Regions from separate parts of the Maridesulfovibrio frigidus DSM 17176 genome, predicted to be linked through region 2. Evidence: riboswitches for the same ligand, from Rfam matches in the RefSeq annotation. Region 2 holds a riboswitch; each other region holds the start of a gene.
The links. A riboswitch is a leader RNA that binds a small molecule or an ion and turns the genes downstream of it on or off. The one in region 2 is predicted to bind cobalamin.
Positions count from the first base shown of each region.

Region 1: it holds a riboswitch for cobalamin, as region 2 does, so the genes downstream of both, BR06_RS0110600 (ribonucleoside triphosphate reductase) here and BR06_RS0100270 (sirohydrochlorin cobaltochelatase) in region 2, are expected to answer to the same signal.
Region 3: it holds a riboswitch for cobalamin, as region 2 does, so the genes downstream of both, BR06_RS0110420 (adenosylcobalamin-dependent ribonucleoside-diphosphate reductase) here and BR06_RS0100270 (sirohydrochlorin cobaltochelatase) in region 2, are expected to answer to the same signal.

Region 1 covers NZ_JONL01000004.1:299,902-303,154, forward strand. Annotated here, with positions in the region: gene fumC (class II fumarate hydratase) at 1-61, shown strand, start outside; gene BR06_RS0110585 (urease accessory protein UreH domain-containing protein) at 160-945, shown strand; gene BR06_RS0110590 (MarR family winged helix-turn-helix transcriptional regulator) at 967-1,377, shown strand; cobalamin riboswitch at 1,619-1,763, shown strand; gene BR06_RS0110600 (ribonucleoside triphosphate reductase) at 1,995-3,253, shown strand, end outside.
Region 2 covers NZ_JONL01000001.1:47,282-50,534, reverse strand. Annotated here, with positions in the region: gene ilvC (ketol-acid reductoisomerase) at 1-378, shown strand, start outside; gene infA (translation initiation factor IF-1) at 842-1,060, shown strand; gene tsaA (tRNA (N6-threonylcarbamoyladenosine(37)-N6)-methyltransferase TrmO) at 1,198-1,584, opposite strand; cobalamin riboswitch at 1,790-1,991, shown strand; gene BR06_RS0100270 (sirohydrochlorin cobaltochelatase) at 2,108-3,007, shown strand; gene BR06_RS0100265 (FecCD family ABC transporter permease) at 3,036-3,253, shown strand, end outside.
Region 3 covers NZ_JONL01000004.1:253,687-256,939, reverse strand. Annotated here, with positions in the region: gene BR06_RS0110435 (YbgA family protein) at 1-35, opposite strand, end outside; gene BR06_RS0110430 (ferredoxin-thioredoxin reductase catalytic domain-containing protein) at 369-791, shown strand; cobalamin riboswitch at 1,155-1,299, shown strand; gene BR06_RS0110420 (adenosylcobalamin-dependent ribonucleoside-diphosphate reductase) at 1,534-3,253, shown strand, end outside.

The DNA of each region.
Region 1 (3,253 bases), on a different contig from region 2:
AAGTGCAGAAAGGTTCGATGAAATTGTTCAGCCGATGAAGATGGCTAAGCCACAGGGGTAATTTTCTTTTAAATTATTGTTTGACTGTCAAACTAATCTCGTGCAAAGAAGTTTGAAAGACAAGTTGTTTGACTATCAAACAATAATTAGGAGCAAGTAATGGAATTTGAAACTATATTTTTAGTCGCGTTGCAGAGCAGCCTTTTTCTAGGGCTGATTCATGGAATTAATCCTTGTGGACATTCATGGTTGATTTTAGCCCCGTTTATTTATGGCGAAAAAAAAGGCGGACGCGTGTTTTCTTTGACCGCAGCCTTTATTATGGGGACGACTCTTGCCTGCCTTGCGATAGGTTTTACTTTAGGATCTATTTCCTTAACCATTCCAGCGTCAATGACCTACATTGTGGATATGATTACAGTGGGTGTTTTGATCGTGTTGGGGGGTATTTTGATTGTTAAGCCTGAACTCCTTCACAGCCATGACCACGATCATGATCACGCCCACCCTCACGACCACAGTGATGATCATGAAAAACCTCACGATCAAGGGCATAACCACAGTCACGATCATGATCATCATCAGATCTCTCACGGGTGTGGTTGCCCGTGCGGAAGCTCTCATTCTGAATCAAAATCTGCGATACGATGCGCAACATTCTGGGGACTGTTTTCAGTGGGCTTCTTTAACATGATCGTCCCATGTCCGACTGTGGCAATTATGTACAAGTATGCTTTGGATTCAGGGGATGTCTTTAAGGGAACTGCCGTTTTCGCTAGTTATGCAATCGGGACGGGAATAGCTCTTGCCGCAGTAATTTACGCTATTTATAAAGCTGCTGCATTTGTTCGCACGCTTGAGCAGGGCTGGGTTGAGCCGCTTGTAATGAGAACTGCTGGGGTCATGACTATCGCTTTTGGAATATACAGTTATACAAATATATAAAGTTATGGAGTCCCGGTGGTAATTTTAAATAAGCTCAATCATTCGGTTATCGAATTTTATGAGAAGCTGTCTTCATGGGAGCATGACATCGTGCGCGGGAAAGGGATTACTTTACCTCAGATGCACACTCTTGAGGTGCTTGGCATCCATAAGCCCATGCGTATGAAAGAACTCGCGCAACGTATGGGCATAACGACAGGGACTCTGACTGTTCTGGTTGATAGATTAGAAAATAAGGGCTTTGTGCGTCGTAAACCTCACGAAAGTGATCGGCGTTCCATTATTGTAGAATTGACTGATTCTGGTGATGTGATGTTTGCGGAACATGACAGGCTTCATCTGCGTTTAATCGAGGAGTTAACTTCTGAATTGTCAGATTCTGAACGGGAATCTCTTTTGAGTTGTCTGGATAAAATGAATTCCGCTTTTTGATCGTGAAACAGATTCTAATATTGATGCTTACAACGACATTCTTTTGACAAATTTTGGTGTAAAAGTGGATTTTTATTTCATAAAAACAGAAGCTTAAATGGTTATGAACAAGAAACGAACAACTGTGGAAAACTTTTGTTCATACTCTTGTTATCCTTACTCCCGCAAGGGTTTTCAGAGAACTTTCAAGAAATTGTCTAGAAAGTCTTGACCAAAAACGGTGGTTTGTTAGACTCCCCTAAGTTGATTTTGCACTTCAGGAGTCCAATTTTTTTGGACCTCGAAAAGAAAACCCGGTTAAATTCCGGGGCGGTTCTGCCGCTGTAAACTTTATCCCTTTCAGGGTGAAGAAAAGCCAGCCTCTCTGCCTGAAGCATGTCTGTTTTTTTAACAGACATTTTCCATTTTCCGGATGTGCCTGTATTTCTGATACTTAAGGCCATTCGGCCCACAAAAAGTCCTGCGGGATGCGCCTTCCGGGCCGCCTGCGCCACAAGCTCATACCTTATTCTCCAATGCGGGAGCCTTGCATGTCAGCAACTTTTCGTTGCGATATCGCTAGTGTTTTGTACTGTGGGCAAAGGTTTGTGCGGACAACCCCTTAACAGGTAGTATTGATGCCAAAACAAATTTTGAAACGTGACGGAAGACTTGAGTCCTGGTCTACAGAAAGAATTTCTGAAGCAATTTTTAAAGCACTTAAAGCTAGCGGAATTAAAGATCCTTTACTCGGCAAGCGCTTAGGTAAAAAAGTTGAGAAGAAACTTGCTGGTATGGACGTTCCAGAACAGGAAACTGTTCAGGATATGGTACAGTTAGTACTGATGGAAAGTCGTTTATATTCCGTTGCGGAACGTTATATTATATATCGCGAAAAAAGACGTGAACTGCGTAAGCAGGATGAAACTTACCTAGACATTACAGGAACTATTGAAAGCTATCTTGATCGTTCAGATTGGCGTGTTAACGAAAACTCAAATATGGGCCATTCCTTTCAGGGATTGATGCTTCACATGTCGGGTGCTGTGCAGGCTCGTTACTGCCTTGAAAAATATCCTGAAGAAATCAGACAGGCTCATGAGCATGGTTACTTCCATATTCATGACCTTTCTTTCGGACTTGCCGGATACTGCGCTGGCTGGTCTTTGCGTGATCTTTTGATTGAAGGTTTCGGCATTCCCGGTCGTTGTTGCTCTGCTCCTGCTAAACATTTTGATTCCATTACCGGACAGATTGTTAACTTTCTTGGAACTTTGCAGAATGAATGGGCGGGTGCGCAGGCATTCAATAATGTAGATACATATCTCGCTCCATTCGTTAGGAATGATGGGCTTGAGTATCCCCGCGTTAAGCAGATTGTTCAGAAACTTATTTTCAACTTGAATACTACTTCCCGTTGGGGCGGGCAGAGTCCTTTCACTAACTTTACTTTTGATATGGTTCCCCCGAAACATATCGCTAGCGAGCCTGTGATCATCGGCGGAAAGTTCCAAGATACCACTTACGGTGATTACGCTGTTGAAATGGAAATGATCAACAAAGCTTTCGTCGAAGTAATGCTTGAAGGCGATGCTGACGGACGTATTTTCTCCTTCCCGATTCCCACGTACAACGTAACTCCTGATTTCCCATGGGAAACAGAAGTTGGTGAATTGCTCTTGGAAATGACTGCTAAATACGGCGCTCCTTACTTCCAGAACTTCATCAATTCTGACCTGAACCCTGAAGATGTTCGTTCCATGTGTTGTCGTCTTCAGATGGATGTTCGCGAAATCCGCAAAAAGACAGGCGGTCTATTTGGAGCTGGCGATCTGACTGGTTCTATCGGTGTTGTTACCTTGAATTTGCCTAAGCTTGCTTATCTTGCTCAGGGTGA
Region 2 (3,253 bases):
CTTATCAAAGCTGGTTTCGAAACTTTGGTTGAAGCTGGATACCAGCCTGAAATCGCATACTTTGAGTGTCTGCACGAACTCAAATTGACCATCGACCTCATTTATGAAGGTGGTCTATCCAACATGCGCAGCTCCATCAGTGATACAGCTGAATACGGCGACCTTACTCGCGGACCAAGAGTCATTAACGCAGAAAGCCGTAAAGAAATGAAAAAGATCCTCAAAGAAATCCAGCAGGGTGAATTTGCTAAAGAATTCATCGTTGAAAATATGTCTGGTAAAGCTCATTTCAACGCAATGCGCCGCATTAATGCAGAGCATCCGGTTGAAGTCGTTGGAGCTGATCTTCGCAAAATGATGAGCTGGCTTAAAAAATAGTCCAGCTGATTTAGTTTGATTTAAATTTAGCCCGCAATAAAAAGATGATCCATTCACTTTTTTATTGCGGGCTATTCTTTTTTCTATTTTATTTATGCAAGCTACATGACTTATTAGAGAGCTTAGTGTCAGCTTAATATCATAGATTGTCTGTATAGGGATTTGTTATAAAAGGGCGCAAGTGGTTTGTAGAATTGGAAAAGTCTGTCAATATTAGTATTAGCTGTTTTAATGTTCACGGTGTTTTGGTAGATTCCTTTAAATATTTGCGCTGGTAATTCGTTGCGATTTGGTATAAAGCCCCTTTGTGCTGGTGAGAAAAACTTTTTTCGCCATTTCCGAATTATACCTAAAGACAGTCTTGATAGTAGTTTCCGATATACGGAAATATCAATAATAAAGCCTGCTGTTACTTAAGCGTTAGCAGGCTTCTCGTATTCATTTTTAAAACACGGAAAATATTTTGGCAAAAGAAGAAGGCATTGCAGTTAATGGCACCGTAGAAGAAGCACTCCCGAATGCTATGTTCAGAGTAGAGCTCGAAAACGGTCACGTAGTATTGGCACATATTTCTGGTAAAATGCGTAAATTCCGCATCAGAGTAATGCCCGGTGATAAAGTTACGGTTGAACTTTCTCCGTACGACTTGACTCGCGGCAGAATTACTTACCGTCCTCGTTAAGTACTAGTCGGTAGATTTTAGCGGTTTGAATATCGCTAAAATATTCCCCACGCGGGGTCGCTCTAATATAGACGGCCCCGTGGGAAGAGTAGTGTAAATTTCTCTTCCTTTTTTTTGCGCCCTTTTTTTGAGGGCTTTTATGCGTTCTTTATATCCAGTAGCGGGGTTCCGTTTATTGCTTCTAAAGGCGTAACTTTGATAGTTTGCCCTTCTATGTGCGTAATTGTTACCGGATGCATACCAATGGGGTTAGGGCGATCAGGTGAACGTGTAGAAAACACTCCACGCATGGGGATTGATTCATTGCCGCGTGGGTGTACCTTTAAATAGTTTCTGTCCGCTTCATGCAGCCATGTCAGTAAAACGATCTCCATCCCGACCTTGAGACCATCCATTGCATCAGAAAATTCTTCTTCAATCCGTAAGGTCGCAACAATTCCACCTTCATCTCCCTGTCTCGGCGTATCAGATCTTTTTTTAAAGTCCGATTGTACATATCCAATTATTTTCAGAGAAGTGTCCATTTTGTCCTTTTATTTTGGGGTATTATGATGCTGTCATACTTAAAGAATGAGTTGTATTTATGACTTGTTTGCATTAAGGCATCCAGCTAAGTTCTGTAGGATGTTACCGTTAGAATTATTTATAAACGATTTTTTTTCAAATAGGAATCGGCAATAACTATTGCTGCGAATATTGATCTCGGCATTGACAGCAGGAGAGATCACGAATATCAATTTTTTCAGTGGTGCTCTTACGAGCTTAAAAGGGAATCCTGTTTAAATCAGGAGCGGACCCGCCGCCGTGAGTCCTATATAATTGAACCCCGTAGCCGATTTTAATCAGGCTTAGCGTGTCACTGAAATTTTATTTCGGGAAGGCCGGGTAAGATGGGACAAGTCGGAAGACCTGCCAACACTGATGATATGCTATGCTTTGATAGATAACGGGGCTTTTATCTATTGAAAAATCCGTATAGCTACGCGTGCTTTGCATGTGTAGGTGCGGGCTGTTTTATTTTAAGCCCCCAAATAAATGGAGACTGTTATGCAGTATCGTTTTGGGGTTAAACAAAAAGCACTTTCTGCTTTTATCCTTCTTTTTCTACTCATTCTTCCCTCAATTGTTCTCGCCGGACATGGCGAACCTGCGGCTGTTAAGAAAGGCATTCTTCTGATTGCTTTTGGATCAACTATGGATGAAGCGCAGGTGTCTTTCGATAACTTAGATGCCGCTGTTAAAAAGTCTTTTACTGACGTTCCTGTACGGTGGTCATTTTCATCTGCCATTATTCGAAAGGTACTAGCTGAAAAAGGGCGTGTCATTGATTCGCCTGTGACGGCCCTTTCAAAAATGATGGATGACGGCTTCACGCATGTTGCTGTTCAGTCATTGCACACCATTCCCGGCAAAGAATATTTCGGCATCCTTGAGACGGCTAAAAGGTTTGAGGGCATGCCTAAGGGGATGTCTAAGGTTACTGTTGGCAAGCCTCTTCTTTATTCGGATGAAGATATGGTTCGAACAGCGACAGCTATTGCTGCCAATATCCCTAAAGAACGCAAAGCTAAAGATGCTGTTGTTCTAATGGGACATGGAACGCATCATAGTGCCAATATTTACTATCCTGGATCTCAATATTATTTTTCAAACATTGACCCTAAAATATTTGTAGGAACCGTTGAAGGTTCTCCTACTCTTGATGATGTCAAAAATAAACTTGCCAAAAGCAAGGCTAAGAAAGTCTACCTGATACCATATATGTCTGTTGCTGGTGACCATGCACGTAACGACATGGCTGGTGACGAGGCTGATTCTTGGATGTCAGAGTTGACCAAAGCTGGCTATAAATGCGTACCTGTTCTTAAAGGTAGTGCAGAACTCCCGCAGGTCGTAGATATCTGGGTCGATCATCTTAAAGTAGCTTTTAAAAATCTAGATTCTTAAGCTGAATTAATTCAAGGGGCGGTAAAATATGGAAACATTGGAAAAAAGGAGAGTTAAGGCTGTTGCTGTACTCTTGTCTCTTGTCCCTGTTTCTATTTTTGCCGCCTGCTTGTTTGGTGCATATGATACGTCGGTTGAGCAAGTTTTTGGCGTGTTCAAATCTGCGATCTTCGGAGATGCGGAAAGTACGAAGTCGTCGCTATCTTTTATAGTTACAGATTTAAGGCTCAGTAGAATATGCCTGTC
Region 3 (3,253 bases), on a different contig from region 2:
ATTTTACCGCCCATCTCGTTTTCTAGCATAACCATTAAACCACCTCATCTGTACGTGTTTACAGAAATACTCCTCAACAAAAAATCAGCACAACAAAATCTGCCAGCTCCTTCTCTTAGAACACATGTCAATAGATTTTAATATGAGCTTATGCAAAACACCAACATTATTTATTAGTTTTGCGCAACTCACTATAGAAATTACGCTACAAACTAAGGCTAATGAAAATTCAATGCTTGCCAGACCTGTAACGCACGTCTAAATGTACTGAAGCAATTCAAAGTAGTCAGTGGAGCACTTCCTACTGACAACTACAAATAAATATTAACTTAATTAATTGAACAAAAACCAATTGAGGGTATTTTTTAATGAACCAATCTGAAGAGAATCAAAAACTGATACTCAATTATGTAGAAAAAAACTGTGTACGTACCGGACTACAGACACACCCCATGCCGGATGTAACTGAAGCAGTTGTTGGCGGCCTTACCAACCATTTGAATCTGTTGAAGAGGCCCCTATGTCCCTGCCAGTTCTATCCTGACAAACAGGAAGCGGTGCAGGAGCGGACCTGGCTCTGCCCTTGTGACGACATGAAACAGTATAAATACTGCCACTGTCTGCTCTTTGTTAATTCAGAAGGAAATCCCATAACTGAGCACCTTCCTAAAGACCATGACGGGCTGACCACTTACGGCCTTGTTGCTGATCCCGCACCGGAAAAAGGGCGCAAAGGACAACACCGACCTACCGAAATTAAAACGGCTGAAGCTAAAACTGTTTCTCCGTAATAGCGGATATCTGTAACCATAAGCATCAGTAATTATAATTTAGTTAAAGCCTGCCGAAGCGAAAGTTCAGCGCAGCGCTTATGAAAATATTAATTGTTCAGATTGGCGGCATTGCTATTCCTGTGGCAATGCGCCAACCCGTTCATTTTTTTTTGCAAAGGACATAAATATATTAATCAGTAAAATGTTAATAATTTATATTAAAACAGTCTCTTAAATGGTTATGAACAAAAAAGAGATTGCCTGTGGATAACTACCGTCCACCTCCACGTCATCCCTACTCTCCCATGGGCTAAAGAGATTTGAACATGAAAAAGTCTAGAAAGACCTTGACCCAAAACGCTGATTTGTTAGACTTACTTTCGTTGATTTTGAACTTCAGGAGTCTGATTTTTTTAGACCTATAATGAGGGAACCCGGTTAGATTCCGGGGCGGTTCTGCCGCTGTATTTTTTAACCGTTAAGGATTAAAAAAAGCCAGCCCCCCTGCCTGAAGCATGCCTGCATTATGCAGACATTTTCAATTCCCCGGATGCGCCTGTCTATTCTGACAATTGAAAAAGGACATCCGGCCCAAAAAAATCCCGCAGAACGAGCCTTCTGGGCCGCCTGCACCACAAGCTCACTCCTTATTCTCCACGTGGAGCCTTGCATGTTAGCAATTTTAAAATTGTGATATCGCTAGCGTCTTGCACTGTGGCCAAAGGTTAGGGCAGACAATCACTTCAAAGGACCTTTTTTAATGACTGAACACTCCGTTATCACCCGCGAATCAGCTAAGATGGCCCTTGAAGAACACACACGTTTTCAAGAAACAGTTAGCTCAAAAAAATATCAAATCCGTGACCGCAAAGGGCGCCTTCAAGAGCACTCTTTTACTGACGTCAAACACAGGCTTTGCCGCGAATATTTAAAACAGTCCAAATTTGATAAGCAAGAGAACCAACAGGTATGTGAAATGCTCCAGTCCGGACGCTTCATACCTGCCGGTTCCATTTTATCCGGGTTAGGTAACGACTATATAAAATGCTCCCTCAGCAATTGCTATTTAGCCAAGATCGAATCCGACTCTTTGGAAGGAATCTTTGAGGCTCAAAAAAAACTTGCCAGGACCTATTCCTACCGTGGAGGCAGCGGGGTCGACATCACAATATTGCGCCCTTCGGGAGACCCTGTAAATAATGCTGCGGTCACTTCCTCCGGAGCTGTCAGCTTCATGCCTCTTTTCAGTGAATTAACGAACACCATAGGTCAAAACGGCAGACGCGGCGCGCTCATGATATCTCTGGACATCAGGCACCCTGACACTCGTCGTTTCATCTGGTGCAAAAGTAAACCTGAAGAAATATTTGGAGTTGATTCCCTCACGGGCAAAACTCAAGATGTATTCGGGGCAAATATCAGCGTCAAAATTACTGATGAGTTCATGCAGGCCGTTGAAGAAGACAAGGACTGGACCTTTATTTTTCCCGACCGTGTAAAAATAACAGGTAAAATATGTGATTCCGACACCTTACAGCTTCTTCCAGAAGTATATGACGCCCTTGATCCGCAAGTAGGAGATCGTCTTGAGGCTGAGATTGTCTACAAAGTAATTTCCGTTGATCCAAAAAAACATTTGATCAAGGTCCAGCCGCATCTTCCAGAGAATGATGATCAAGCTGTTCTTCCTAGCGATACACTGACCTTCATCCTTACTAGGCGTCGCAACGAGACTTCAGACATATTCGATCCTATAAAGTCCGTATATAATGATATCTGGGACGGCGACTACAGCAGTTGGAAGGATCTTAACCTTCCTTTCAAACCGTATGAAACAGTCAGCGCGCGTAAACTGCTCGAAGAAATCAGCGATTCTGCGTGGCAGTCAGGTGATCCGGGCATCCTTTATCAGGATACAACACAGCGCAATACCCCCGGTACATATATTGATCCCCTACGGCTCAAGCCCATGTCCACCAATCCGTGTGGCGAGCAAAGCCTTAGCTACTGGAACAATTGCCTTCTCGGCGCCATGGTTTTGTATAGGTATGTAGCCAACCCCTTTACCAAAGAAGCTAAATTCGACGCGGATCTATTTCACAACGACCTAGCCCGGACAATGGCCTTTATGGATACTATGTCCGACTTCAATCAGGATAAGCATCCTCTCCAGAAACACCGCGATGCGGATAAGTATGGAAAAAGAATCGGTATAGAATTTACTGGGCTAGGAGACATGCTGGCAATGATGGGCATGCGCTACGGAAGTGAAGAATCCATATCCTTTGTCAAAAATATTCTGCGGGATAAAGCCATAACCGAAATATCCATCAGTGCGGATATTGCCGAGCGCTTAGGAGTTGTTGAGGCTTTAAAGGACCCAGCAGCTAGAACCCGTTTTCTGGAATGCCCTTACATCGTAAACCTAGATTTACCCAAAAAATTACAGACTAAAATAATGAAAGTGGGTCTTCGCCATA